2 regions of the Nonomuraea sp. NPDC003754 genome follow, and region 2 is predicted to be linked to the other one. Evidence: riboswitches for the same ligand, from Rfam matches in the RefSeq annotation. Region 2 holds a riboswitch; the other holds the start of a gene.

Region 1 (14,233 bases), on a different contig from region 2:
CGCCGGACACGCGCACCCTGAACATCCAGCCCTCGCCGTACGGCTCGCTGTTGACCAGGTCGGGCTTGTCCACGACGGCCTGGTTGACCTCGACGACCTCGCCGGAGACAGGGGCGTAGATCTCGCTCACGGACTTGGTCGACTCGACCTCGCCGATCGAGTCACCGGCCTCGAACGTCGCACCGACCTCGGGCAGCTGCACATAGACCACGTCGCCCAGCGCCTCGGCGGCATAGGCCGTGATGCCCACCGTCAGGGTCAGGCCGTCGTCGAGTCCGGCGACCCACTCGTGCTCCTTGGTGTAGCTCAGATCGTCGGGAATGCTGCTCACTTGTTCCTCCTGTAGAAAGGCAGCTCAACCAGGTCCACGCCCTCTTGGCTGCCCCGGATGTCAACGGCCAGACCTTCTTCTATCCCAGTGTCCACGTACGCCATCGCGATGGGCTTGCCGAGGGTCTGCGACGGCGCGCCGCTGGTCACCTCGCCCACGACGGCCCCGTCACTGGTGACAGGGAACCCATGGCGAGGGACCCTGCGACCCGTCGCGACCAGGCCGACCAGGCGGCGGCGCGGCGGGACGTCCTTGACCTGCTCGAGCGCGGCCCTGCCGACGAAGTCGCCGGGCTTGTCGAACTTCACCACGCGGCCGAGGCCGGCGTCGAAGGGCGTGAGCGAGACGCCGAGCTCGTTGCCGTACAGCGGCATGCCGGCCTCGAGGCGGAGCGTGTCACGGCTGGACAGGCCGGCGGGCATGATCTCGTACGGCTCGCCCGCCTTGGCCAGCGCGTGCCACAGCGCGACGGCGTCGGCGTTGGCGACGAAGAGTTCGAAGCCGTCCTCGCCGGTGTAGCCGGTGCGGGCGATGAGCGCCTCGGCGCCGGCGACCGTGCCGGGCAGGCCGGCGTAGTACTTCAGGCCCGCGAGGTCGGCGTCGGTGAGCGTGGCGAGGATCTCCTGGGCGCGCGGGCCCTGGATCGCGATGAGCGCGTACTGGTCGGAGCGGTCGTCGACGACCGCGTCGAAGCCCTCGGCGCGCTCGGTGAGGCGCTCGGCGACCATGGGGTAGTTGGAGGCGTTGGCGACGACCATGTACTCGTCGTCGGCCAGGCGGTAGACGATGAGGTCGTCGAGGACCCCGCCCTGCTCGTTGACGATCATCGTGTAGCGGGCGCGGCCGGGCGCGAGCACGGACAGGTGGCCGACCAGCGCGTAGTCGAGCGCCTCGCCGGCCTGCGGGCCGGTCACGAAGATCTCCCCCATGTGGGACAGGTCGAACAGCCCGGCCCGCTCGCGTACGGCCTTGTGCTCGGCGGACTCGCTCCCGTAGCGCAGCGGCATCAACCAGCCGGCGAAGTCGGTCAGCGTCGCGCCGAGGCTCTCGTGTACGTCTCGTAGCGGTGTCGGTCGGGACATTGTTCGCACCTCAGGATGGGTTGGATGCCAGGATCCTCCCCCTCTGTCATCGGTGCCTGAGAGCTTCACCCGGTTTTGCCGGACTTTCACCTTCGGCGAGGCCCCGCAGGCCTGCTTTCCAGAGGTCACCTTGCCCGCGCGGTCCTTTGCCTTGAGAGGTTCGCGGGGAGTGCTTGCTCCTTCAGGGGTCCTGGCCGGGTGCCAGGACGCTCTCCCGCGTGGGTTCATCGGTGTCCGTAGGCAAGACTAGTACGGATCCGGCCATCAAGGGAAAGGTGCGGGCGGGGGGACTCGAACCCCCACAGTGTCACCACCAACAGGACCTAAACCTGCCGCGTATGCCGATTTCGCCACGCCCGCGCAACCGCCATCAGCTTAGCGCCCGGGCCGGGGCCGAGATACTCGTTTGCGATCAAGCCCGCGGACTTGATCGCAAACCTCAGGCCAGGCCGAGCTTCTTCTTCAGACCGGCCACGTGGCCCGTCGCCTTCACGTTGTAGAGCGCCTGCTCGATCTTCCCGTCGGGGCCGATGACGAAGGTCGAGCGGATCACGCCGACGACCTCCTTGCCGTACAGCTTCTTGGCGCCGTACGCGCCGTAGGCCTTGTGGATCTCCAGGTCGACGTCGGACAGCAGCGGGAAGGTCAGCGCGTCGCGCTCGACGAACTTCACCAGCTTGTCGGTCTTGTCCTTGGAGACGCCGAGAACGACGAAACCCTCGTCGGTCAGCTGACCGAGGTTGTCGCGGAAGTCGCACGCCTGCTTGGTGCATCCGGGCGTCATGGCGGCGGGGTAGAAGTACAGGATGACGCGCTTGCCGCGGTAGGCGTCGAGAGAGACGGCGCCGCCGTCGGCCGCGGGAAGCGTGAAGTCAGGAGCGGCGTCTCCTGGCTGGAGCTTGGTTTCGGTCACGGGCTCAACCTAACCCCAATCGAAGGGACACGTTTCGCCCGCCGTGCGGTACGGCGGCGCGACCTGACAGACTGATCACCCTGAGAAAGGAGAGCCATGGCCGAGACCGACCCTGAAGAGCTGGAGCGCAGGATCACCCGGACGCGCGCCGAGCTCGCGCGGACCGTTGACGCCATCGCCGACCGGGTGAGCCCCAAGCGGGTGGCCCAGCGCAGCATGGACGAGGTCAAGTCGAGGGCCGAGCACTTCGTGGCGTCGGTCGGCGATCTCGTGGGGGTGACGCCGCGGCCGGTGCGCTACGACGACGACGCCGGGGACCTGTGGGAGGACGAGCGGCCCGTCGGCTCGGCGCTGATCGCCGTGGGCGCGGTGCTGGTCGTGGGCGCGGCGATCGTCCTGTGGCGCCGGCGCCGCAGGCGCTGACGGGCAGGCGTCACCGGCCCGCCGGGCGCCCCGCGAGGGGCCGACGGACGGGCGCCACACACCCTCGCGGACGCCGAGCCTCGCGGCCGAGCCTCGCGGACGCCGAGCCTCGCGGACGCCGAGCCGGAGGGGGGCGGGTCAGAGGAAGGTCCTGCCCTCACCCCGGTAGGTCGGGACCTCCTCGACGACCTTGTCACCCTCGACCAGCAGCAGGCTCGCGAACCGCTCGCACAGCTCGCCCGACTTGGCGTGGCGGAACCACACCCTGTCGCCGACGCGCAGGTCCTCGGCGGGCTGGCCGAGCAGCGGGGTCTGCACCTCGCCCGCACCCTCGTCGGAGGAGTAGCGCAGCCCCGGCGGCAGGTACGGCTGGGGCAGCCGCGACGGCCCCGGCGCCCCTGAGGCCAGGTAGCCGCCGCCGAGCACGGTCACCACGCCGAGCCCTGGACGCCGGACGACCGGAAGGGCGAACAGCGCGGCGGGACGGCCGCTGAAGCCCCGGTAGAAGTCGAAGAGCCTGGGGTGGAAGAAGCCCGAGCCGGCCGCGCACTCGGTGACGGCCTTCTCCCTGACCGTGCGGTCGACGCTGCCGGTGCCGCCGCCGTTGACGAACTCGAGGTCGGCGACCTGCCTGACGGCGTTGACGATGCGGCCGCGCCGTACGATCAGCTCGCGGGCCGAGCGGGCCTGCATCAGCCTGATGGCGCGGGCGAAGGCCGCGTTGCCGGGCGGGTCGTCGCCGACGCCCGCGATCTGCGCCTCGTAGGCCATGAGGCCGACCAGGCGGAAGGCCGGCCGCTTGGCGATCTCGGCGGCCAGGTCGGCGGCGTGGGCGGGTTCGCGGACCGGGGAGCGCAGGGCGCCGGCGCGGAAGCGCCCGCCGAGGGCGACGTATCCGGCGTCGATGTCGAGGCAGAGCCGCAGGACCGGGCCGCCTGCCGGCACCGCTGACTCGATGAAGTCGAGGTGCTCGGCGGAGTCGACCATGAGCGTGATCTCCCGCACGGCCCGCTCGGTGGCGGCCAGCGCCGCCAGCGCCGTCCTGTCGGCGGTGGGATAGGCGACCAGCACGTCGCTGAACCCCTGCTCGACCAGCCACAGCGCCTCGGGCAGGGTGAAGGCCATGACGCCGCTGAAGCCGTCCATGGCGAGGATGCGTTCGAGGACGGGGCGCGAGCGGACCGACTTGCTCGCCACCCTGATCGGCTTGCCGCCGGCTCTGCGGACCAGGCCCGCCGCGTTGGCCCGCAACGCCTCCAGATCGAGGATGGCGAAGGGCGGCTCGAACGCGGCGGTGGCCCTGTCGTAGCGCTGGCGGTCGTCCATAGAAGCAGGGTAATACCGATGTTCGCCGGCAAAGATCCGGCAAACCGGCGGCGGGGAAGGGCTTTGTGGCGCGGCGGCCCCCTGTACCTCTGTCGGTGTGATGACAACACTCCAGGACCGCCTGCCTGGTGGAGCCGCTCCGAGCGAGCACGAGACGCCCCGCCGCAGGGCGTCCAGGGTGCTCAGACCGGCACGAACCCCCGCCGGTGTCGCGGTGGCCTTCACGACGTCGACCGGGCTGACGCTGCTCGCCGCCGAGGTCCTCGCCGGGCTGTTGGGCGGCGGGCTCGGCCTGCTGCCTGTCGACCAGGTGCTCGCCCTGGCCGCCCGCACCGCGTGGTCGGACCCGGAGCTGATGCTGGGCGCGGTCGGCGTGGCCGGTACCGGCCTGGTGCTGCTGGGGCTCGCCCTGGTGCCGGGCCGGTCCAGGCTGGTGCCGCTGGAGACCGCCGACCCGCGGATCGTCATGGGCATCACCAGGTCGGGCCTGCGCAGGACGCTCAGGGCCGTCGCCGAGGACGTCGACGGGGTGCGCAGCGTGCGGGTACGGCTCCGCCGCCGGCAGATCGAGGTCACGGTCGTCTCCGACGCCGAGCGCACGGGCGAGATGCTGCGCAGGACCGGGGCCGCCGTCGGCGAGCGGCTGAACGGGCTCGGCGCGATGTGCGCGGGCGAGGTCGTGGTGCGGCTGCGCCGGAAGGGGCTGTGATGCGGCAGTACGGCGGCAACAGGATCGGGCTCGGTGTCGTCGGCGGTGTCCTGCTCGGCCTGGGCGGCTACGCCTACCTGCGGGGTGGTGGCGAGCTGGGGACCCGCAGGAACGCCAGGGTCCTGGAGGACGACGTCGCCGGCTACGTCACCGCGCATGCGTGGGTCTCGTGGCTGCTCGCGCTCGTGCTGGTCTTCGCCGCCCTGCTGGCCTTGCGGTGGCTGCTCATCGCGCTCGGCTGGGGCAGGCTCGGCAACCGCTCGGGCACGGGGACGGCGCTGCTGTGCGTGGGCCTGAAGGACGTGGACGGCATCAGCCGTACGGCGGTGCGGGTCGTGGGCCAGGACCGGCTGCGGATCGCGGTGACCTGCCCCGCCCTCGCCGACGTGGGCGCCGTGGTGACCAAGCTGAACCGCGAGGTCGTCGGCAGGGTGCGCCGCGACGTGGGCGTCGACGACATGGGCGCGATCGTCCGCGTCCACGTCCGCCGCTGACCCGATTGGGTCTTACTGGAAAGCTTCTTTACTTTTAAGCTCGCGGTGTGGACCTTGAGGTTCGTCACCTGAGGGTGCTGTGCGCCATCGCGGACACGGGAAGCATCTCGAAGGCCGCCGCGACCATGGGCATGTCGCAACCCGGCATCGCCGCCCAGCTGCGCAGGATCGAGCGGATGGTGGGCGGGCCGCTGTTCGACCGCTCGCACGACGGCGTCCGGCCGACCCCGCGGGGCGAGTGGTTGCTGACGCGGTCACGGTCCCTGCTCCCGGCCTTCGACGAGCTCCAGCGTGACGCCGCCCGCTACGCCTCGCCGCCGGGCGGCCCGCTGCGCATCAGGGTGGGGTGCGCCCCGACCCGGCTGGCCATCTACCTGGCGCGCAGCCTGGACGGGCTGCTTCCGGGGGCGGAGATCAGCCTGCGCACCGAGGCCACCCTGGACCCGCTGCCCGGGCTGCTCGAGAGCGAGCGGATCGAGCTGGCCACGCTCGACGACTACCCGGGACACGAGCTCGTCCCGCCTCGGGGGACCCGCTACGCGGTGATCGCCACCGAGCCGCTGTTCGTCGGCCTGTCCTCCCGGCATCCTCTCGCGGGCGCGGAGGAGGTGGAGCTGGGCGACCTCGCGCAGGAGGACTGGGCGCAGCCGGCGCTGCTGGAGTCGGGGCCGCGCGAGCACATGGCGGCGACCTGCGCCGAGCACGGCTTCACGCAGCGCGTCACCTTCGCGGTGAACCTGGAGGTGGCGCTCGACCTGATCGGCGAGGGCAGGTGCGTCGGGCTGTTCCAGGCCACCGCGCCCGCCAGGGACGGCATCGTGATCAGGCCGCTGCGCGGTGCCCCGCTGCGCTTCCGCCACCTGCTGGGGTGGCACGAGAAGGGCCCGCTGGCGGCACTGGCCGGCGATCTGGTGCAGACGGTGACCAAGACGTACTGGAGCGAGGCCCGGCGGGCGCCCGCGTATCAGGCCTGGTTGAAGCGCCACGGCCGCATATAACGTCAAATTATAGGAAAATGTTGGCTTACTAAGCCTTTTGCTCTCGCGGTCAACTTGGGACGACTCCTCGCCCGACACCCCCAAGGAGCACGAGAGTGAAACCCACCCTCCGGCTGGGTGCTGCCGCCATGCTCGCGCTGGCACTGGTCGTGACCACGACCGCGGCGGCGGACCCGCCCACCCCCGCCGAACGCCGCACCGCCGCGTCGGCCGCCCAGAGCGCCCTCCTGGCCCATTCCGAGGCCCTGTTCGCCACCGCCGACGACGAGTTCGCGCTCGTCTCCTCGGTCGGCGGCGTGCGCGGACAGCAGTACCTGACCTACGCCCGCACGCACGCGGGCCTGCCCGTCTACGGCGGCGACGTCGTCATCGTCACCGACGAGTCGGGCCAGGTCGTCCACCAGGTGACCACGGGCCAGCGCGCCGAAGCGGCCGCTCCCGCCACCCCCACCGTGACCGCCGAGCAGGCCGCGCTCGCCGCCCGCAAGCGGGTGCCCACAGTCTCCGGCGTCGGCACCCCCACCCTCGCGATCCACGCCGCCGGCGAGCGGCCCCGGCTGGCCTGGGAGGTGGTCGTCGAGGGGAGGACCGCCAAGGCGCCCAGCAAGCTGCACGTCTACGTCGACGCGTCGACCGGCCAGATCGTCGACGAGTGGGACGAGGTGCGCGCCGGCACCGGCAACAGCTACTACAACGGCAACCCCGTCCAGATCGCCACCTCGCCGTCGTACTCGATGGTCGACCCGACCCGGCGCGGCCTCCAGTGCGGCGGCCAGAACGGCCAGGCCTACACCGGCACCGACGACACCTGGGGCAACGGCACCGGCACCAACCTGGAGACCGCGTGCGTCGACACGCTGTTCGCGGTCCAGAAGGAATGGGACATGCTGCGCGACTGGCTCAGCCGCGACGGCATCGACGGCCGCGGCGGCGGCTTCCCCGCGCGAGTCGGCCTGGCCGAGGTCAACGCCTACTGGACGGGCTCCTACACCAGCTTCGGCCGCAACTCCGCGGGCACGCAGCAGCTCACCGCGATGGACGTGGTCGGCCACGAGTACGGCCACGGCATCTTCCACACCACCCCCGGCGGCCCCGGCAGCGGCAACGAGACCGGCGGCCTGAACGAGTCGACCGGCGACATCTTCGGCGCGCTGACCGAGCACTACGTCAACGAGCCCGCCACCCTCGACCCGCCCGACTACCTGGTGGGCGAGGAGGTCAACCTGAGCGGCTCGGGGCCGATCCGCAACATGTACAACCCGTCGGCGCTCGGCGACCCCAACTGCTTCCGGCTGCCCGCCCCCGAGGTGCACGCGGGCGCGGGGCCGCAGAACCACTGGTTCTACCTGGTGGCGGAGGGCACCAACCCGCAGGGCAAGCCGGCCAGCTCGCGGTGCGACAACGGCCCGGCGATCACCGGTATCGGCATCCGCAAGGCCGGTGAGATCTTCATGAGCGCGCTGAACACCAAGACGCTCCCGTGGACCCACGCCAAGGCCCGCGTCGCCACGCTCAACGCGGCCAAGACCCTGTACCCGGGCAGCTGTGTGGAGTTCAACGTCGTCAAGGAGGCCTGGTCCGGCGTCAGCGTGCCGGCGCAGGCGGGCGAGCCGGCCTGCCAGCAGGGCAGCGACTTCACCGTGGCGCTCGACCCCGCCTCGCGCACGGTCCAGCCGGGCCAGCAGGCGACCACGACCGTGCGGACGACCGCGATCGGCACCGCCCAGTCGATCACCCTGGGCACCGGCACGCTGCCGTCCGGCGTGACGGCGGCCTTCTCGCCCGCCACCATCACGGCGGGGCAGACCTCCACGCTGACCCTGTCCACCTCGTCGGGCACCCCGGTCGGCGCCCACCCCGTCACCGTCCTGGCCGACGGCACGGACGTCGACCGGCAGGCGGCCTTCACGCTGACCGTCGGCTCACCGCCCGGCCCCGGCACGCCCGACATCCCGGTGGCCAACCTCACCGCGCACCTGAGCCAGCTGCAGAGCATCGGCCCGCGCCCCTCGCCGAGCACCGGCTACACCTCGGCGCTCACCTACATCAGGGGCAAGCTCGACGCGGCCGGATACGCCACCCAGGTGCAGAACTTCACCTACGGCGGCAGGACCCACCAGAACCTGATCGCCGACTGGCCCGGCGGCCCGGCCGGCCAGGTGGTCATGCTGGGCAGCCACCTCGACAGCGTCTCCGCGGGGCCCGGCGTCAACGACAACGGCACCGGCTCCTCCTCGCTGCTGGAGCTGGCCCTCACGCTGGCCGGCCGTAACCCCACCCTGACCAAGCACGTGCGCTTCGCCTGGTGGGGCGCCGAGGAGCTGGGGCTGCGCGGCTCGCAGTACTACGTGCAGACCAGCGGCGTGTCCGGCATCGAGGCCTACCTGAACTTCGACATGACCGGCTCGCCCAATCCGGGCTACTTCGTCTACGACGACGACGCGCAGCTGCAGCGGCTGTTCAACGACTACTACGCGGGCATCGGCGTCCAGACCGAGATCGAGACCGCGGGCGACGGGCGCAGCGACCACGCCCCGTTCAAGGACGCGGGCGTCAGGGTCGGCGGGGTCTTCACCGGCGCCGAGGCGGTCAAGACGACGGCCCAGGCGGCCAAGTGGGGCGGCACCGCCGGGCAGGCGTTCGACCGCTGCTACCACTCCGCGTGCGACACCTACCCGGCCAACGTCAGCACCACGGCGCTCGACCGCAACGCCGACGCCGCGGCCTACGTGCTGTGGAAGCTGGCCGTCGGCGGCGGCGCGGCCGACGACTACACGGTGACGCTGAACCCGTCGTCGGCCACCGTGCAGCCGGGGCAGACGGCCACGGCCACGCTGTCCACCCAGGTCACCTCGGGCAATCCGCAGAGCGTCACGCTGTCGGCGGCCGACGTGCCCAGCGGGGTCACCGTCACCGTCGACCCGCGGACGATCACCTCGGGCCAGACGGCGACGGTGACGATCGCCACGGCCTCGGGTACGGCGCCGGGGGCGTACCCGATCACCATCAACGCCGACGGCACCGCCGCCGACCACTCGGCCCGCTTCACGCTGACGGTCGGCGGCGGCGGGGAGACCACGTGGGCGGCGTGGACGCCGTACGCGGTGGGTGACGTGGTCAGCTACCAGGGCGTCCGGTACCGCTGCCGGATCGCCCACACCTCGCTGCCGGGCTGGGAGCCGCCCAACGTGCCGGCTCTCTGGCAGCCCGTCTGATCCGTTCCTCTCCGTAAGGCGAGCGCGTCCGTACGGCAAGCGGGCCGACGGCGACCGGGGTAGCCGGTGGCTGTACGGCAAGCGGGCGGGCGGCCACCGGGGTAGCCGGTGACCGCCCGCCCATCCCGCGTACTCCAGCAGAAGAACCGGCATAATCCCCCATATGCCCCGAAGGCCCCTCCTGGCGCTCCTGTACCTGGCCCCCGCCTTCGTCCTGGCCGCCACGGTCGTCGTCACCAGGACCGTCACCACCGAGCTGGTCCTGCTCAACGACACGCTCGACCACCCGCTGCTGTTCGGCCTGACCGCCCTGGTCCTCGGCGGGCTGGGCGTGCGCGAGCTGGTCAGGCCGACGCCGTGGGCCAGGGCAGTCGTCGTGATCGCGACGATCGCCGGGATGCTCGGCTGGTCGGCCTACGGGCTGCGCTGGTCGATCTTCGACTCCGTCGAGGTGGCCGCGGTGAAGGGGCCGGGCCCGCTCATCCTGATCGTGCGGGAGCAGCACGGCATCTTCGAGACCACGATGACGCTCAGCATCCGCGAGGACGCCGGCCTGCTCAGCCGCGAGTGGTCGCTGTCCTGTCCCGACCTCGATCTCGAGAGGGAGGACCTCCGGTGGGTCGGGGCGACCAGGGTCGAGGCGCGCGTCCCGGGCGAGGACGCGCCCATCGGCGTCGACCTCGACCCGAAGGGCCGTCCGCTCGGGGCGTGCGGGTAGCCGGTCAGCCGGTAGGCGTGGGCTTGACCGTGGGCACAACGGTCGGCGGCGGCACCACGGTGACGGAGGTGGTCGGCATGGGCGACGGCAGCGGCGGGCGGGCGTACGGGTAGGTGCAGGTCCGGCCGCGCGGGGTGGACCAGCACTCGGCGGGCGGCTCCCCCCGGTACCCTTCGGGGCCACCCCAGCGATACACCTCGGGGCCGCCTAAGCGGTGCCCTTCCGGGCCGTCCAACCGGTAGCTTTCGGGCCCGCCGAAGCGGTACCCTTCGGGGCCGCCGAAGCGGTGCCTGCCATGGTCTTCCCAGCGGGCCGTCCGGGGACGGTCGCCGTGGTCGGCGACGCGGAACAGGATCGCCACTGCGGCGCCGCCGAGAACGCCGCCGGCCAACAGGCCGATGAGCCCGGCGCCGATGATCTGGGCGTGCTTCTGCCGGACGAACCCGGCGAAGGTCTCCCGCGGTGGAGGCTGCGGGGACGGCGGAGGCGGTGATGGCGGCGGAGGCGGTGGTCCTTCCTGCGACGCGCCGGAAGCGGGTGGTGGGGCGCTCTCGGGGTCCGGGCCGCGCGGTGCTTCCTCTTCACCGCGCGGCCCTGCGGCGCGATCATGATCCGCCATCACGATCTCCCTTTACTCGCCCAGAGGGCGCTCCCACCGACGACAATGCCGGATGCCCCATAAATACCGCGTAAATCCGGCATGCGACCAGGGTCGTACATCAGCCTCCGACTCCAGGCGGAAGGGCGGCCCCGTGGCGATACGTACAGTGATGGAGTGTTCGGCAAGATTCGAGCCTGGTCGCAGCATCGCCGCATGCTCACGGACGTCCTGTGGGTCACCCCCCTCATCGCGCTGTGCGCCGCCCTGGCGGTCTCCTACACCCAGCCCACGGTCCGTCCACCGATCGACCTGGTGGGTTACCTGGTCCTGACGGCGACGCTCGTGGTCCCGCTGTTCTGGCGCAACAGCCATCCCCGCACCGTGTTCGCCCTCGTCGCGCTGATCAGCTTCGCGCAGTGGCTGACCGAGGTCCCCGCCTTCCCCGCCAACAGCGCGGTGCTGGTCGCGATGTACGCCATGGCCAGCCACTGCACGTTCAAGTGGGCGCTGGCGGCGGGCCTGGTCTCCGAGCTCGGCATCTTCCTGGCCCTGTCCCAGTGGGACACCGTCAGCCTCGGCATGTTCCTGAGCTGCTCGTTCTTCGTGGTCATGATCTGGCTGACCGGCATCTACGCCAACACGCGCCGCCGCTACCTGGAGGGTCTGGAGGAGCGGGCCGAGCGGGCCGAACGCGAACGCGACCAGCAGGCCAGGATGGCGGCGGCGGCCGAGCGGGCCAGGATCGCCAGGGAACTGCACGACGTGGTCGCGCACAACGTCAGCGTGATCATCGTGCAGGCCGACGGGGCGAGCTACGCCATCGACACCGATCCCGAGCAGGCCAGGCAGGCCGTCCACGCGATCTCAAAGACCGGTCGCGAGGCGCTGGCGGAGATGCGGCGCCTGGTGGGCGTGCTGCGCGAGAACGCCGCCGACCCGGCGGGCGAGGCCGCCGACTACACCCCGCAGCCCGGTCTGGCCCAGCTGGAGGAGCTGGTGCGCGGCTCCGGCCTGCCGGTGGACCTGCGCGTGAGCGGCACCCCGCAGGACCTGCCGGAGGGCGAGCAGCTGGCGATCTACCGGCTGGTCCAGGAGGCGCTGACCAACACCCTCAAGCACGGCGGACCCGGCGCGAGGGCCACGGTGGAGATGGAGTACGGCAGGGGCGAACTCGTGGTCCGTATCACCGACAACGGCAGGGGCGCCGCCGCTCCACGCGGCGTGGGCGGCCACGGCCTGCTCGGCATGCGGGAGCGGGTCTCCATGTACGGCGGAGCCGTCCAGGCCGCCCCCCGGCCGGGCGGCGGCTTCGAGGTGCTGGCCAGGCTGCCGGTGGCCGCATGATCCGGGTCATGCTGGTCGACGACCAGGAGCTGCTGCGCGCCGGTTTCCGGATGGTGCTCGGCGCCCAGCCCGATATCGAGGTGGTGGCCGAGGCCGGCGACGGCGTCTCGGCGCTGGAGCTGCTGAAGGAGGTCCAGGTCGACGTCGTCCTCATGGACGTGCGCATGCCGAGGATGGACGGCGTCGAGGCGACCAGGCTGATCGACGGCCCGAAGGTGCTCATCCTGACCACGTTCGACCTGGACGAGTACGCCTACTCGGCGATCAAGGCGGGCGCCTCCGGCTTCCTGCTGAAGGACGTGCCACCGTCCGACCTGGTCAGCGCGATCCGCTCGGTGCACAACGGCGACGCGGTGATGGCGCCCAGCGCCACCCGCCGGCTGCTCGACAGGTTCGCCGGGCAGCTGACCGCCGAGCGGCTGCCCGACGGCAGCCTGCTGACGGCCAGGGAGCACGAGGTCATGATGCTGGTGGCGCGCGGCCTGTCCAACACCGAGATCGCCGAGCGGCTGGCGCTGGCGGAGGCGACGGTGAAGACGCACCTGGGCAGGGTGCTGGCCAAGCTGGGGGTGCGCGACCGGGCGCAGGTGGTGGTCTACGCCTACGAGGCGGGGCTGATCGTGCCGTCCGACCGGTCGCCGGAGCGGAGCCCCGACCGGCTCGCACCGCGCATCCCGGATCGGCCGAAAGGCTGATACGGGTCATCTCAGGTGTGACGGGAAGTCCCTCCTCGGGTCCCAGGGAATGCGGGTGTTCCGCCCATAGCGTCTTGTGCGTGACAGCGACACAGATATCTCTTCGGCCCGCCGTGGTGGCCACCGGACTGACCAAGACCTACGGGGAGGGCGACACGCGGGTCCACGCGCTGCGCGGCGTGGACGTCTCCTTCGCCACCGGCGCCTTCACCGCGATCATGGGCCCGTCGGGCTCGGGCAAGTCAACGTTGATGCACTGCCTGGCCGGGCTCGACACGGTCACCGCCGGCCACGTCCACATCGGTGACGTCGAGCTGACCGGGCTCGGCGACAAGCAGCTCACCCTGCTGCGCAGGGACCGGATCGGCTTCATCTTCCAGGCGTTCAACCTGCTGCCGACCCTGACCGCCGAGGAGAACATCCGGCTGCCGCTGGAGATCGCCGGACGCCAGGCCGACACCGTGCTGTTCGACCGGGTCATCGAGACCGTCGGCCTGAAGGACAGGCTCGGCCACCGGCCGACCGAGCTGTCCGGCGGCCAGCAGCAGCGCGTCGCCGTCGCGAGGGCACTGATCAGCAAACCGCAGGTGATCTTCGCCGACGAGCCGACGGGCAACCTCGACTCGCGCAGCGGCGCCGAGGTGCTGTCGTTCCTGCGCACCAGTGTCCGCGAGCTCAACCAGACCATCGTGATGGTCACCCACGACCCCGTCGCCGCCTCCTACGCCGACCGTGTCGTCTTCCTGCGCGACGGCCGGCTGGTCAGCGAACTGGCCGAGCCCACGCCCCAGTCGGTTCTCGACACGCTGATGAGGCTGGAAGCCAAGTGATCAAGACGACCCTCGCAAGCCTGCGGGCGCACAGGCTGCGCCTGCTGCTCACCTCGCTGGCGATCACCCTGGGCGTGGGCTTCATCGCGGGCACGTTCGTTCTCACCGACACCATCGAGGCCGGGTTCGCGCAGAAGGTGACGTCGGACGCCGAGAAGGTGGCGGTCGCCGTCCTGCCGAAGCCGGAGAAGTCGCTCCCCGGGCCGCTCCTCGACCGGCTGCGCGACCTGGACGGCGTGACCGACGCCCAGGGCCAGGTGCGCGGCAACGCCCCGCTGCTGGGCAGGAACGGCAAGACGATCGGGGATCTGCCGACCACCGCGATCTCGGTCACCGACCGGACCACGATCACGGACGGCACCGCCCCCGCTGGTGCCGACCAGGCGGTCGTCGACGAGAACACCGCGCGCAAGCAGGGGTTCAAGGTCGGCGACACGGTCACGGCGCTCGACCGCAAGGGCGCCAAGCAGTCCTTCAAGCTCGTCGGCCTGTTCGACGTCGGCCTGGACCAGGAGCTCGGCTACACCGGCGCGATCGGCTTCACCACCGAGACC
Region 2 (14,712 bases):
CTCGTCGGTGACGGTGAAGATCTGGAGCGTGTGCAGGTTGTACCCGTCGCCGACGCGCTGATAGGCGGCGAATCCGGGCTGGCCGCCGTTGGCGGCGACCTCCTTGAGGAGCCAGTCCTTCCCGGCCGCCCCGAAGACCCATTCCATGAACAGGCCGTAGTTGCTGCGGCCGGAGAACCAGTTGAGCATCGGCGGCATCTCCATGATCACGTCCTCGGTGAGCAGCCGCTTGAGGCCCTCGACGTCGGCCAGCTCGAATGCCTTCATGTAGCGTTCGACCCAGGCGCGCTGCTCGGCCGCGGACGGCTCGCTAACCCGTTCCTGCCGGACCCCGATCTCCTTGACGCGGGTACGCGCCCGCTGCAGGGAACTGTTCACCGACACGACGGTGGTGCCGAGGATTTCCGCCGTTTCGGCCGCGGAGAAGCTGAGCACGTCACGCAGGATCAGCGAACCGCGCTGACGCGCCGACAGGTGCTGGAGGGCGGCGGCGAACGCCAAGCGCAGGCTGCTGCGGTCGATCACGGCCCCAGCCGGGTCGCCAGCGTCCAGCAGCGAGTCCGGCAAGGGCTGGAGCCAGGCGGCGTGCTCTCCCTGGACGAACGGCCCGAGCGGATCCGACGCGGCCACCAGCCCCGACGGCAGCGGTCGGCGGCCGTGGACCTCCAGGGCGGTCAGGCAGGCGTTGGTTGCGATCCGGTAGAGCCAGGTGCGCAGTGAGCTGCGGGTATCGTCGTACTGCTCCCGCGCCCGCCACGCCCTCAGGTACGTGTCCTGGACCAAGTCCTCCGCGTCGTGAGCCGAGCCGAGCATCCGGTAGCAGTACGCCAGCAGCTCCCTCCGGAACGGTTCGATCCGACGATCGAAGCCTTCCTTCCCCGTCATCACGCCACGCTCCATTCCCACTGCCGCCACAGCCACCGTACCTGGCGGCTGCGGTGACAATCCGCGATGGGCGGATAGGTCACCCCGCGCGGTCATCAACGACCTGGCCATGGCGTACATCCCAAATTTCGGATAATTAGTGCTGTTCCTGAACGTCGCTCGTAGATACGGGCGTCGGTACGAAAGTCACGCCAAGGGGCCTGGGAACAGGTCCTTGGCGTGACTTTTCGTTCGGATGCGTCTCGCGCCGGGTTGCATGTGGTGCAAGGTCCGAGGCGCCCATGCGAGGGCATCTGGCCCTCGGGGAGTGAAGTTCCTACAGATCAGAGCGATGCAGGGCTTTTCGGTCCGATATTCGTCATGGCCCTGCACACGGTCACCGCTGGTTACAGGGAAGGGTTCACTGCGCAGGCGCCAGCACCGGGCTGTTGTGATAGGCGGCGATCAGCCACTGGCCGTCCCGCTTCTCGAAGACCCAGGTGCAGTTCACCTTACGCACGTCGTCTGGGACCTCGGTCTCGCCGGGGAACAGGATGGCGGATTCGCTGATGACGATCGCGCCGTCCCTACCGACGAACCGGATGCTGAGCTGCTTGTTGTAGGTCGAGCTGCCCTTGAGCGGCCCATCGAAGGCCAGGGCCATGCTCTGACGGATCACGTCACGGCTGTCTCGGAGCGAGCCGGTCATGATGGCGGTCGCGTCCGCGGTGTAGTTGGCGACCATGCCGTCGGCGTCGCCGGCCTCCCACGCCTTGTAGGAGTCAACCAGTACGGCCTGGATGGCGGCCTCGTCTGCCGCACGACTGTTCGACATCGGATTCTCCCTTGTGATCGATTCGCCCGAGGTGGTCCGGCGAGCTCGTGAGTACATACCGGCGGCGGGGTCGGAACTCATCGCGGCGGATGAAAATCCGTCTCTACGTCTTCGAGTGCGGCCTGGCGGCCGCCGTTCCGCCGGGCGTGCGGCCTCTTCGAGCCGGCCCCGGCGAGGCGTGGTCGAGGGCAGCATCCCCGCTGATCAGGGGGATGTTCCGGCGCGGCACGCGGTACCCGAGTGGGCGGTGACGGCCCGACCCCGCCGAGGGCTGCGCCTTCTCCGCCGCCCCCACCGAGATCCGCATCGGCTACGCCCGCGTCTCGACCAAAGGCCAGAAGCTGGAACGGCAAATCGACGCGCTGGCCGGCTATGGCTGCCGCCGCTTCTTCACCGACACCAAATCTGGCAAGAACGCCCAGCGGCCCGAACTGCCGGCCGTGGCCGCGCGTCCGCAGGCGGGGCAGACGCCGCGGTCCTGCATCGGGTTGGGGCGGATGCTCTCCTGGTGGGGTCGGGCGGCCGGCATCTGCACCAGCCAGGCGCGTTCGCGCTCGGCGTCCGGGTCGGCGCCGGCGTCGCTGGGGCGTTCGACGGCTGGGCGGGGGGCCGGCAGCTCGGCGGCGATGGCGCGGGCGCTGCGGGCGCGGGCCGGCCAGCGGCGCTGAGAAGCGATCTCCCCGCTCGCTGAGCGCCCCGTCGACCACCTGGCGGGCGTCGACGACCCGATGGGCACGACCGACTGGTTCGCGCCTCCGGGCGCCGGGTCGATGATCGCGGTCGTGGCGACCGACGCGCCGCTGCTGCCGGGCCAGTGCAAGGCGCCGGCCCGCAGGGTGCCGATGGGCCTGGCCAGGACGGGCACGACGGGCAGCCACGTCTCCGGCGACATCTTGCTGGCCTTCTCCACGGCCAACGCGGGCGCGCTGACGAGCGGCTTCGTCACCGAGGAGGACTACCAGAACCTGCGGTTCGTGCCGTGGGGGCGGATGGACCCGTTCTGCGCAGCGGTCATGGAGGCGGTGGAGGAGGCCGTGCTGAACGCCCTGACGGCGGCACGGGAGATGACCGGCAGGAACGGGCACCGCTCCCCCGCGCTGCCCGTCGACCGGGTCGTCGGGCCGGTCACGGCCTGAGCCGTCCGGGGCACCGGCGGCTCAGGCGGGCAGCGGGAAGCGGGAAGCGGGAGCAGCGGGCCGGAATCGGCGGGCTCAGCGCGCGGCGGGGACCGGGCGGGGCAGGCGCGGGATGCCGGTCAGCCTGTTCTCCTCGCGCAGCGTGCGCAGCTGCTCGACCTCGAAGGTCCAGCGCGCGCCGTCGGGGGTCGCCTTGGCCTTGCGCCGGGCGATGCGGTCGTCGTAGGCCTTCACGCCGAACATGGCGCGCTGACCGGCCTCGGCGGCGCGCAGGGCGTCGGTGAGCGCCTTGTCGAGCAGCAGCCCCGCCGCGTGCAGCTCGACCTCGGGCGCCGCGGCCGTGCGCAGCTCGTGGACGACGGCCTCGGCCTGCCTGGCCTTCTCGATCAGGGCGGGGAAGCTCTTGGAGATCTCCTGGTCGGCGTGGAAGCGCACCTCGGCCTCACGGCTCACACGCGGACGGAAAAACGCCATCGGACAGCTCCCTTTCAGTCGTTACGAGCGGTAGCGTACGCGGTTCCGGCCCCGAACAGCCACTCGGGTGGGCCGTCGCCGTCCCTCTGGCCACAGGCCGGGCGGCACGCCGGGGTGCGGCGGACGCGTGACCGCCTTTACAAAGTATGGCAAGATGATCTCCATGCCGGCCAAGCGACCACCCGTGCCCCTGTCCCGCGAGCGCATCATCGACGCGGCCCTGCACATCGCCGACGGCCAGGGCCTGCGCAGGCTGACCATGCGCAGGCTCGGCGACGCCCTCCAGGTGGAGGCCATGGCCATCTACCATCACCTGCCGCGGGGCAAGGAGGCGCTGATGGACGCGCTGGCCGAGCACGTGACCGCCATCCAGGTCGATCCGGCCCCCAGCTGGCAGGAGACGGCCAGGCAGTGGTGCAGGGCGCAGCGGGCGGCGCTCAGGGAGCACCCGGGCGTGCTCGCGCTGGCCCTGACCAAACCCCCCAAAGGGGCTACGGCGATCGCCATCGTGGAGCAGGTCGAGCAGCTGACGGAGGCGGGGCTGACCGACGCCGCCGAGGCCGTCCGCACGATGCGCGCCTTCGTGTTCGGCAGCGTCGCGGTGGAGGTGCAGCAGTCGGGATGGGCCGACCCGGAACGCGACACCTGGGTGCGCCACGACGAGCGCGCCGACGCCGACTTCGAGCGCGGCCTGGAGGCCATGCTGCGCGGTCTGGCCGCGTAACAGAGGGTTTACCGGCCCGTCAGCGTGTCGAAGCCGGCCCGTTATCGTAGGTGAGGCACGCTGTGTCGTAGGTCACATGGTCTGAACCACCCGGGGATCCTCCTTGAATCGTCCTAACGGGCTATGTCGGAAAGTGTGACGCACGCCGCACACTTGGCGCAGAATACGAAACAGCCCGAGCCGCTCCCCCGCCGCTTCCAGCGAGGGAGCCCAGTCAAGAGATATCGGAGGCACGCCGATGTGCCCGCACGACCCGGCCTGTCCGTCTGCTGAGGCGCCCGACCGCGAGGCCGCACGCACCCTCGCGTCGCATCCCGAGCAGGGATGGAGCCTTCTGTGCAACGGTGTGGTCCTCTTCGAGGACACCGGGGAGCTCCTGCCCAGCGGCGACGTCATCGCCCCGCACCGGCCGCTGCCGCTGGTCGGCGCCGCCTGACGGTCAGTACCGCGCCGCGAGCCAGTCGGCGACCACCTCGCCGACCTTCGCGGGATCCTTCTTGAGGTCGTGCCCTTCGCCCGGCAGCACAACCAGACGTGCGGCGTCGGCGGCGTCGGGCACCCCGAAGGGGTCCCTGTCCCCGTTCACCACCAGCACGTCGACCCCCGCACCGCGCAGCTCGTCGGCGCGGGAGCGTTCCGGCTTCCCCGGCGGATGCAGGGGGAAGGCCAGCGCCACCACGGCGTCCGCGCCCGCCGCCTTCGCCGTACGGCACGCGACCCTGGCACCGTTGCTCCTGCCGCCCTGCACGAGCGGAAGCCCCGGATAGCGCCCGGCCAGCTCCGTGATGACGGCCAGCCACGCCTCGTCCTGCCGCGCGGGCGAGCCCGGCGCCCTGGCACCGGCCCGCCTGAAGGGCTGGGTCACCCTGGCCACCGTGGCCCCCCTGTCCATGGCGGCGTCCCGTACGGCCAGCAGGTCCGGCGCGTCCACGCCGCCGGCCGAGCCATGAGTGAGCACCAGCAGGAACCTGGGCCGTTCCGCCTCGTCGACGTCGACCAGTGCCGCCCCCCGCGGCGTCGTGATCTCCACCCTCCAACGGTAGCCGCAGGGGTGCCCCCCGCCTCGCACCGGCCCACGCCCGGCGCCCGCGCCCGCAACCACACGAGGTGCCCGGCGCCCGCGCCCCGCCATGCCTCGCCGCCCGGTGCCCGGTGCCCCGCGCCCACGCCGCCACCCACGCCCCGTGCCCGGTGAACCCGGCGCCCCCGTGCGCGCCCACGCCCGGCGCTTGGGGGCCGTGCTCACGCGCCGGGGCTGAGCGCGTCCCTGTCGAAGCGGAGCCTCACCTGCGCGGCCAGTTCCTCGTCGGCGTGCGACAGGCCGTACTGCCAGACCTCGTCGGCGGCCTCGCCCCTCCCGCGCAGGGGCAGGGTGCGGGCGAGCAGCTCGATCGCCAGCGCGCTCGTCTCCGCCTCGTGCCCCACCTCCTGCCCGGCTTCCTGCCCCGCCTCGACGGCGCCGGCGAACTCCGCGCACGCCAGCTCGAGATGGGCGATGCCGAGCAACACCCGCAGCCGCGCCTCGTGGGCGCCTTCGGCCAGCGGCAGGGCCTCGACCAGCACCGTGGCGGCCTCGCCCGGTTCTCCGGTGTCCAGCAGCAGTTCGGCGAGCTCCTGGGCGGCGCGGGGGCTCAGCTCGGGGTCGCCGACGGCGATGGCCGCCCGCAGCTCGCGTTCGGCCTCCTCCTCGCCGACGGCCAGGTGGGCCAGCGCCAGGTGCGCCAGCGGCAGGTAGGCGGCCGCCCCCATGCCGATCACGGCCTGCCATGCTCCTCTGGCCTGCTCGGCGTTCCCCTCGCGTTCGAAGCCGCGCGCGAGGTGGCAGGCGGCCTGGGCCGCGTACTCGGGGTGGCCGGTGGCCAGCGCGGCCCGCGCCGCCGCCCTGGCACCCGCGACGTCGCCCCGCTCCTCCAGCACCACGGCCAGACCCACGGCCGCCTGGGCCCGGTCGCGTCCATCGGGGTCGGCGGCCAGCTCGGCGAAGATCGCCGCCGCGCCCTCGAGGTCGCCGCTCTCGGCGAGGCGGCGGGCCCGGTCGAGCGGGCCGGTGGTCAGCGGGGTGTCGAGCTCGGGGGACGTCAACAAGGCTCCTTGGAGACCGGTGGGGATCAACCGATGACGATCAACGTCGAGCCTAACGATTTCCGGCCGCCGCGTCGCCCGACATGACCATCCTGTGCACGGGTGTTGGCTACGTCCCCACCTGAGAAGCCGAACGGGCGGCCCCCCTCGCAGGGGAGGCCGCCCGTTCGGGTCCGCTCAGTCCTCGTACGCCGACAGGGGCGGGCAGGCGCAGACCAGGTTGCGGTCGCCGTAGGCCTGGTCGATCCTGCGGACGGGCGAGAAGTACTTCCCGTCGCGCAGCCCCTGGACGGGGTAGGCGGCCTCGGTCCTGGTGTACGGGTGTGGCCACTCGTCGGCCACCAGCGACTCGGCGGTGTGCGGGGCGTTGCGCAGCGGGTTGTCGGTCTTGTCGTAGGTGCCGTCGGCCACCTTGGCGATCTCGCCGCGGATGGCGGCCATCGCCTCGACGAACCTGTCGAGCTCGGCCAGGTCCTCGCTCTCGGTCGGCTCGATCATCAGCGTGCCGGCGACGGGGAAGGACATCGTCGGGGCGTGGAAGCCGTAGTCGATGAGGCGCTTGGCCACGTCGTCGACCGTGACGCCGGTCTCCTTGGTGATCTGGCGCAGGTCGATGATGCACTCGTGGGCGACCAGGCCGCCGCGTCCGGTGTAGAGGACGGGGTAGTGCGGGGCCAGGCGGCGGGCGAGGTAGTTGGCCGACAGGATGGCCTGCTCGGTCGCGGCCTTGAGGCCCTCGCCGCCCATCAGCCTGACGTAGGCCCACGAGATCGGCAGGATGCCGGCCGAGCCGTACGGCGCGGCCGAGACCGGGCCGACCGGCGAGCCGTCGCGCAGCGGGTGGCCCGGCAGGTAGGCAGCCAGGTGACCGCGCACGGCCACCGGACCGACGCCGGGGCCGCCGCCGCCGTGCGGGATGCAGAAGGTCTTGTGCAGGTTGAGGTGGGAGACGTCGGCGCCGAACTCGCCCGGCTTGGCCAGGCCGACGAGGGCGTTGAGGTTGGCCCCGTCGACGTAGACCTGGCCGCCGGCGGCGTGGACCTTGGCGCAGACCTCGGTGATCGTCTCCTCGTAGACGCCGTGCGTGGACGGGTAGGTCACCATGATCGCGGCCAGCGACTCGGCGTGCTTGTCGATCTTGGCCTCGAGGTCGGCCAGGTCGACGTTGCCGTTGTCGTCGCAGGCCACGACCACCACGCGCATGCCCGCCATGACCGCGCTGGCGGCGTTGGTGCCGTGCGCGGAGGAGGGGATGAGGCAGACGTCGCGGTGAGCGTCGCCGTTGGCGCGGTGGTAGGCGCGGATGGCCAGCAGCCCGGCGAACTCGCCCTGCGAGCCGGCGTTCGGCTGGATGGAGACGGCGTCGTAGCCGGTCACCTCGGCCAGCCAGGCCTCCAGCGTCTCGACCAGCTCGACGTAGCCGCCGGCCTGGGAGAGCGGCGCGTAGGGGTGGATGCCCGCGAACTCGGGCCAGGTGATCGGCTCCATCTCGGTGGTGGCGTTGAGCTTCATCGTGCAGGAGCCGAGCGGGATCATCGACCGGTCGAGGGCGATGTCCTTGTCCTGGAGCCGGCGCAGGTAGCGCAGCATCGAGGTCTCGGAGTGGTGGCTGTGGAAGACCGGGTGGGTGAGGTAGTCGCTCTCCCTGGACAGGCCCTCGGGCAGGGCGTCCTCGGCGGCCAGGTCGGTCAGCGAGACGCTCACGCCGAAGGCGGCGGCGACCTGCTCCAGGTGGGCCAGGGTGGTCTTCTCGTCGCAGGCGACCGAGACGTGGTCGGCGTCGGCCTGCCAGAGGTTGACGCCGCGCTCGGCGGCCGCGGCGACCACCTGGGCCGCCTTGCCGGGCACGCGGGCCAGCACGGTGTCGAAGAAACCGTCGTGGACGATCTCGACACGGCCGGCGCGCAGGGCCGCGGCGAGCGTGACGGCCATGCGGTGGGTGCGCTGGGCGATGCGGCGCAGCCCCTCGGGGCCGTGGTAGACGGCGTACATACCGGCGATGACGGCCAGCAGCACCTGGGCGGTGCAGATGTTGCTGGTGGCCTTCTCGCGGCGGATGTGCTGCTCGCGGGTCTGCAGGGCCAGGCGGTAGGCGGGGTCGCCGTCGGCGTCCACCGACACGCCGACGAGCCGGCCCGGCATCTGGCGCTGCAGGCCCTCGCGGACCGACATGTAGGCGGCGTGCGGGCCGCCGAAGCCGAACGGCACGCCGAAGCGCTGCGAGGAGCCGATGGCGATGTCGGCGCCGAGCTCGCCGGGGGCCGCGACCAGCGTCAGCGACAGCAGGTCGGCCGCGGCCACGACCAGCGCGCCGCCCGCGTGGGCGGCCTCGGCCAGGGCGCGGAAGTCGCGCAGGCGGCCGGAGGCGCCCGGGTACTGCACGAGCACGCCGAAGCACTCGGGCAGCTCACCGTCGAGGGAGTCGACGACCAGCTCGATGCCCAGCGGCTCGGCCCGGGTGGCCAGCACGGCCTTGGTCTGGGGCAGCGCGTCGGCGTCGACGACGAAGACGTTGCTCTTGGACCTGCCCGCGCGGCGCGCCAGCGTCATCGCCTCGGCGGCGGCGGTGGCCTCGTCCAGCAGGGAGGCACCGGCCACGTCGAGACCGGTCAGGTCGGAGACGACGGTCTGGAAGTTGAGCAGCGCCTCCAGGCGGCCCTGGGAGATCTCCGGCTGGTAGGGCGTGTAGGCGGTGTACCAGCCCGGGTTCTCCAGCAGGTTGCGCCTGATCACCGCGGGGGTGACGGTGTCGTAGTAGCCCAGGCCGATCATGGAGGTGAGCACCTGGTTGCGGCCGGCCAGCGCCCGCAGTTCGGCGATCACTTCGCTCTCGCCCGCCGCGACGGGCAGCTTCAGCTGGTCCTTGGCCCTGATGGCCTCGGGTACGGCCACCGCTACCAGGTCGGCGACCGACTCGAAGCCGACCGCCTCCAGCATCTTGGCCTGCTCGCCGTCCGAGGGACCGATGTGGCGGGTCGCGAACGGCGGCGCAGCGAGGTCGCTGAGGGGCTCGGTCATGGAAACTGCCTCCCAAGGCTGGTGGAGAGCACGGGCGTCTGCCGGGTCTCCCCCTCTGTCATCAACCTGAGAGGTTCGCCCGCGGGGTCGCGGGCTTGCACCGTCGGTGAGACGCGCCTGGCGGGCGTGCCTGCTTTCCAGAGTGGCCTCGTCCGAGCGGTACTGGGTGCCTGAGAGATTCCGGGGAGGGTTGCTCCTTCGGCGCCCCGGTGGCCCGGGGACTCTCCCGCTCGGGGTCGTCGGCTCCAGCCCTAGGCTACCAGTGTCCGGGAATCAGCCCATTCGCCGGGCTCTGCGGCGCTGGGCGAGTTCGTCAGTGGGATGGTCGGCCGGGACGGTGTCCTCGACCGCCGCTCGTTCCCCCGGCAGCTCCGCGAGCGATCCCTCGACTTCGCGCCAGACCCTGCCGAGCGCGATACCGAACACTCCCTGACCGCCTTGCAGCAGGTCGATGACCTCGTCGGCCGAGGTGCACTCGTAGACGCTGACGCCGTCGCTCATGAGCGTGATCCTGCTCAGGTCGCCGACGCCCCGATCTCTCAGGTGCTGTACGGCGGTGCGGATCTGCTGGAGCGACACGCCGGTGTCGAGCAGCCGCTTGACGACCTTGAGCACCAGGATGTCGCGGAAGCTGTAGAGCCGCTGCGAGCCGGATCCGTGCGCGGCTCTTATCGTCGGCTCGACCAGGCCCGTGCGCGCCCAGTAGTCCAGTTGCCTGTAGGTGATGCCGGCCGCCGCGCAGGCCGTGGGGCCGCGATAGCCGATGTCGGCAGGCAGCGTCGTGGGCTGCTCGTCGAAGAGCAGGCCCTGCTCACCGGCACGCTGGCGCGCGGTTTCGCGCCGCACCGGATCTTCCTGGCCGGCCGTCTTTCCCTCGCCGCTGCTGACCGCCACGCGGACCTCCGGCTTTCTCTCATCCCGTGGTCTGATCTGGGGGTTCGTAAATGACAACCACAGGTTTCACTTGCACCGTAGGACCGTGACCATCCGCAGTCAACGATCCGGCTCGGCGCGTCGCGAAGCGTAAATGCAGTGAAATGCGTACCCCAGGTGGCGACCAAGGGCACGAGCCTTCACGAAGGGAGTCCTACCCCGCGCGTCCGAAGTCCTCGGGCGTGATGGTGTCAAGGAACTCCCTGAACTTCTCCACCTCATCCTCCTGGTCATCGGGGATGATCACTCCGGCCTCCTGCACGACCTCCTCGCTGGCGAAGATCCGCGCACCGGTGCGCAGCGCGAGGGCGATGGAGTCGGAGGGGCGCGCGCTGACCTCCACGCCGTTGGAGAAGACCAGATCGGCGAAGAAGATCCCGTCACGCAGAGCGACGATGTTGACCGCACGCAGGCCGACGCCCAACGCGCTCAGCACGTCCCTGAACAGGTCGTGGGTCAAGGGCCTGGGCGGCGGTTCCTCCGCCTGGGCGAGCGCGATGGCCGTGGCTTCGGTCATTCCTATCCAGATCGGGAGAAACCTCTCACCCTGCGCCTCCTTGAGCAGAACGATCGGCTGATTTGTGGGCATTTCAACGCGAACGCCCACTACCTCCATCTGCAACACGGGCTGCTCCGAATTCACGATCCATGGGCCGCATCTACCGCACTTCAACGTAACACCCACTGGGTAGGTAATATCCCCTGCCCCCGAGGCTTCCCGCCAACCTACCGGGCTCCCGGGCCGCCTCGGCGGGCGCCCGCATCCCCGACGGCAGCGGGCGAGCGGAATTTCCGGTTTTTTCGGGATGCCGCCCTGCGGGTCAGCCGCCCAGGGCCGAGCGGACGGCGGTGCGCAACAGAGCGGCGTGCAGCTCGAGCAACTGGCCGGACAGCTGCCTGGCCGTCTCGTCGGCCTCGCCGATGGCGCCCGGAGCGCGCCGCTTGAGGATGGGGGCGACGGCCTGCTCCACCAGACCGGCCTCGCGCTCGGCGGCGGCCCTGACCGCGCGCAGGTGCCGGGCGTGCAGGCCGTACCGGGCCAGGGCGCCGACGCTGCGCGCCACCTTGACCGCGTCCTCGTCGTAGCGCCGGGCGACCGGCGCGAGCAGGCCGTAGTCCTCCAGCTCGGTGAGGGTCTCGTCGTCGAGCCCGCTGGCCTCCAGCAGCTCGGCGCGGCTGAACCGGACCTCCTTGGTCTCGGGCAGCGCCCTGGGACGGCCGAGCTCGTCGGCCATCCGGTCCTTGATGACCCGCAGCGGCAGGTAGTGGTCGCGCTGCTCGGTGAGGATGAAGCGCAGCTGCTCCACGTGCATGTAGGTGAACTTGCGATAGCCCGAGGGGCTGCGCTCGGGCTCGATCAGCCCCTCGCTCTCCAGGAAACGGATCTTGGAGACGGTGACGTCGGGGAACTCGCCCTGCAGCAGGGCGAGCACCTCCCCGATGCTCATGTGCGAACGCGCCGCCTGGGAGCTCATGCGCCCCGCGTGAGGAAGACGAGGCGGAACTTGCCGATCTGCACCTCGTCGCCGCTGTGGAGGGGCACCTCCTCGATGCGCTCCCTGTTGACGTAGGTGCCGTTGAGGCTGCCGACGTCGCGGACGGTGAAGGCGCCGCCGGGATGGCGGTAGAACTCCACGTGACGCCGCGAGACCGTGATGTCGTCGAGGAAGATGTCGCTCTCGGGATGCCGGCCCGTCGTGGTCAGGTCGCGGTCGAGCCGGAAGCGGCTGCCGGCGTTGGGACCACGGGTGACCACCAGCAGCGCCGCGCCGGGCGGCAGCTGCTCGACGGCGGCCCGCTCGGCCAGCAGGGCGTCGGCCGTCTCCGCCTCATACGCCTCGATTCCCGCGACGGAGATCGTCGAGGTGGTGTCCCCTGAGACCTCGTGTCTGGTCAGCGGCGACCCACACCGGGAGCAGAAGCGGGCATCCTCGGGGTTGGCATGACCGCACTGCGTACAGTAGACGTACGGCATCGATCGGCTCGGCCTCCTACCGCGAGAACGCGGCGACGGTTGATCAGGGCGCCCCACGCCTCTCGCTTAGTTCACGTTTGCGAATGCCGCAACTTACGCTGATCACGAGCAAAGGTCAAGGCGAGACGCCGCACGACGGGTTCGGACGGTGACAAAGTTACCGCCGAGCCGCCCTCAAGGTCCATGCCGCCGCGCCAGTTGTGTTGTCACGTTCCCGCCGCCTGCTCGACGACGCGCGCCCATCTGTCGAGAAATGCCTCCGCTGTGTCGAAATCATGCGCCTCGGCCCACAGGTCGGTGGCGGGTTCGCTGGCGGCGGGCAGGATCAGCGCCCAGCGCCCGTCGTCGCCGACCACCCGCACGCCGTCGGTGGTGTCGATGTCGAAACCCTCGGCGGCCTCGATGACCGAGCGCATCACCGCCCCCTTGGTGGCCCACGGCGTCGGGACGGTCCGCTTGAGCAGCTTGGCCTCGGGGATGCGCGCGTCGATCTGGCTGAGCGTCAGGCGGGTGCGGGCCACCAGGCCGAGCAGGCGCAGGAAGGCCGCCAGGCCGTCCACCGTGGCCCCGAACTCCGGCACGATGAAACCGCCCCTGCCGTCCCCCGCGAAGATCATGTACGGCTTGGCGGCGGCGGAGGTGAGCGCGTCGAGCGAGGTCGAGGTCCACTCGACCTGGACGCCGTGGAAGCGGCACACCTGCTCGGCCACCCTGGTCGTGGTGACGGGCAGCGCCACCCTGCCGCGGCGGCGCTCGGCGGCGACCAGGTCGAGCACCACCAGCAGCGCGCGCTCCTCGCTGATGAGCTGGCCCATCTCGTCGACCAGGGCGATGCGCTCGCCGACCGGGTCGAAGCGGACGCCGAAGGCGGCCCGGGAGGAGCCGACGAGCTCCGACAGGCGCTGCAGGTCGCGGCGGCGCTCGGCGAGCGTCTCGGTGGGCGAGGCGGAGTCGAGCCTGGCGTTGACGGTCAGCACCTCCACGCCGAGGCGGCCGAGCAGGGTGGGCAGGACCACCGAGGAGGTGCCGCCCGCGCAGTCGACGACCACCTTCATGCCGTCCACGCCGGTCATGTCGACGCAGCGCAGCAGCTCCTGCGCGTAGTCCTCCACCGCCCTGGCGGGGAAGCTCAGCTCGGCGATCTCGCCGGGGAAGGCCCGGCGGAACTCCTGGCGCGAGAAGACGCGCTCCAGCTTGCGCTGGGCGGCGGGGGTGAGGTCGGCGCCGTGGGAGTCCATGAAGACGATGTCGACGCTCTGCGGGTCGCCCGAGGTGGTGCGCAGCGCGATCCCGCCGCCGGCGGGCCTGCGGGAGGTGTGGAAGCGGGCCACGGGCAGCGGCATGGCCTCCAGGTCGAGCACGTCGATGGCGCTCGCGGTCAGCGCGCTGATCACCGCGCGCTTGAGCGCCCTGGCCGCGCGGGAGGAGTCGCGCGAGGTGATGACCTGGTCGCCCTTCTTCAGGGTGGTGGCGTAGGCGCTGGCCAGCCGTACGCAGAGCTCGGGGGTGATCTCGACGTTGACCAGGCCGCTGACGCCGCGCGGGCCGAACAGGCTGCGCTGGCCGCGCGACTCCCAGATGACGCTGGTGTTGACGACCGCGCCGGCCTCGACGGTCTTGAAGGGGTAGACCTTGACGCCGCTGGAGACGTAGGCCTCGGCCTCGATGACGCACTCGTCGCCGACGACGGCGTTCTCGGCGATGCGGGCGCCGGTCATCAGGTCGGTGTTCTTGCCGATGACGCAGCCGCGCAGGTGCGCGCCGGGGCCGATGTAGACGTTGTCGTGGACGACCGCGCGGTGCAGGAAGGCCCCTTCGCGCACGACGGCGTTGCTGCCGAGCACGGTGTACTCGCGCAGCTCGGCCCCGGCCTCGATCTTGACGTAGTCGCCGATGAGCAGCGGGCCCTTCAGCACGGCCTCGGGGTCCACCTCGGCGCCCTCGCCCACCCAGACGCCCGGCGACATCTCGAAGCCGCCGATGTCGAGCTTGACCCGTCCGGACAGCGCGTCGGCCTGGGCCTTGAGGTAGCTGTCGTTGGTGCCGACGTCCTCCCAGTAGCAGTCGGAGACGTAGCCGTAGATCGGGGCGCCGCGTTCGAGCAGGCGCGGGAAGACGTCGGAGGACCAGTCGACGGCCTCCCCCGCGGGGACCTCGTCGAGGATTTCTGGCTCCATGACGTAGATGCCGGTGTTGACCGTGTCGGAGAAAACCTGGCCCCAGGTGGGCTTCTCGAGAAAGCGCTGCACCCTGCCCTGGTCGTCGACGATGATGATCCCGAACTCGAGCGGGTTGGGAACGCGCGTCAGACCGATGGTGACAAGAGCCGAATTCTCCCGGTGAAACCGGATCATGTCCGATAAATCGATATCGGTCAGGGCATCGCCGGAAATGACCATGAAACGATCGTCGCGGAGTTTGTCGGCGGCGTTCTTGACGCTGCCGGCCGTACCGAGTGGCAGGTCTTCGGTGGCGTAGTGCAGGCGCATGCCCAGTTCGTCGCCGTCGCCGAAGTAGCTGCGCACGAGCGCCGCCAGGAACTGAACCGTGACGACGGTCTCGGTCAGTCCGTGTTTGCGGAGCAGCCGGAGGACGTGTTCCATGATCGGGCGGTTGACCACAGGAAGCAGGGGTTTGGGCTGGTTCGCGGTCAGCGGTCGCAACCGCGTGC

Evidence for each region. A riboswitch is a leader RNA that binds a small molecule or an ion and turns the genes downstream of it on or off. The one in region 2 is predicted to bind glycine.
Region 1: it holds a riboswitch for glycine, as region 2 does, so the genes downstream of both, gcvT (glycine cleavage system aminomethyltransferase GcvT) here and gcvP (aminomethyl-transferring glycine dehydrogenase) in region 2, are expected to answer to the same signal.

The regions. Positions count from the first base shown of each region.
Region 1 covers NZ_JBSGJX010000015.1:225-14,457, forward strand. The annotation lists gene gcvH (glycine cleavage system protein GcvH) at 1-331, opposite strand, end outside; gene gcvT (glycine cleavage system aminomethyltransferase GcvT) at 328-1,413, opposite strand; glycine riboswitch at 1,447-1,542, opposite strand; glycine riboswitch at 1,543-1,640, opposite strand; tRNA gene ACWEVS_RS19855 (tRNA-Leu) at 1,690-1,773, opposite strand; gene bcp (thioredoxin-dependent thiol peroxidase) at 1,853-2,326, opposite strand; gene ACWEVS_RS19865 (DUF3618 domain-containing protein) at 2,423-2,749, shown strand; gene ACWEVS_RS19870 (amino acid deaminase/aldolase) at 2,888-4,075, opposite strand; gene ACWEVS_RS19875 (DUF6286 domain-containing protein) at 4,176-4,784, shown strand; gene ACWEVS_RS19880 (hypothetical protein) at 4,784-5,278, shown strand; gene ACWEVS_RS19885 (LysR family transcriptional regulator) at 5,326-6,276, shown strand; gene ACWEVS_RS19890 (M28 family peptidase) at 6,372-9,491, shown strand; gene ACWEVS_RS19895 (hypothetical protein) at 9,655-10,209, shown strand; gene ACWEVS_RS19900 (hypothetical protein) at 10,214-10,828, opposite strand; gene ACWEVS_RS19905 (sensor histidine kinase) at 10,910-12,154, shown strand; gene ACWEVS_RS19910 (response regulator) at 12,151-12,849, shown strand; gene ACWEVS_RS19915 (ABC transporter ATP-binding protein) at 12,930-13,679, shown strand; gene ACWEVS_RS19920 (ABC transporter permease) at 13,676-14,233, shown strand, end outside.
Region 2 covers NZ_JBSGJX010000059.1:19,875-34,586, forward strand. The annotation lists gene ACWEVS_RS41930 (sigma-70 family RNA polymerase sigma factor) at 1-885, opposite strand, end outside; gene ACWEVS_RS41935 (SgcJ/EcaC family oxidoreductase) at 1,286-1,780, opposite strand; gene ACWEVS_RS41940 (hypothetical protein) at 2,062-2,367, shown strand; gene ACWEVS_RS41945 (P1 family peptidase) at 2,428-2,835, shown strand; gene ACWEVS_RS41950 (hypothetical protein) at 2,911-3,288, opposite strand; gene ACWEVS_RS41955 (TetR/AcrR family transcriptional regulator C-terminal domain-containing protein) at 3,473-4,033, shown strand; gene ACWEVS_RS41960 (DUF5999 family protein) at 4,272-4,469, shown strand; gene ACWEVS_RS41965 (alpha/beta hydrolase family protein) at 4,473-5,063, opposite strand; gene ACWEVS_RS41970 (hypothetical protein) at 5,276-6,115, opposite strand; gene gcvP (aminomethyl-transferring glycine dehydrogenase) at 6,293-9,133, opposite strand; glycine riboswitch at 9,281-9,372, opposite strand; gene ACWEVS_RS41980 (MerR family transcriptional regulator) at 9,407-10,027, opposite strand; gene ACWEVS_RS41985 (bifunctional nuclease family protein) at 10,221-10,691, opposite strand; gene ftsR (transcriptional regulator FtsR) at 10,888-11,514, opposite strand; gene ACWEVS_RS41995 (FHA domain-containing protein) at 11,538-12,041, opposite strand; gene ACWEVS_RS42000 (sugar phosphate nucleotidyltransferase) at 12,248-14,712, opposite strand, start outside.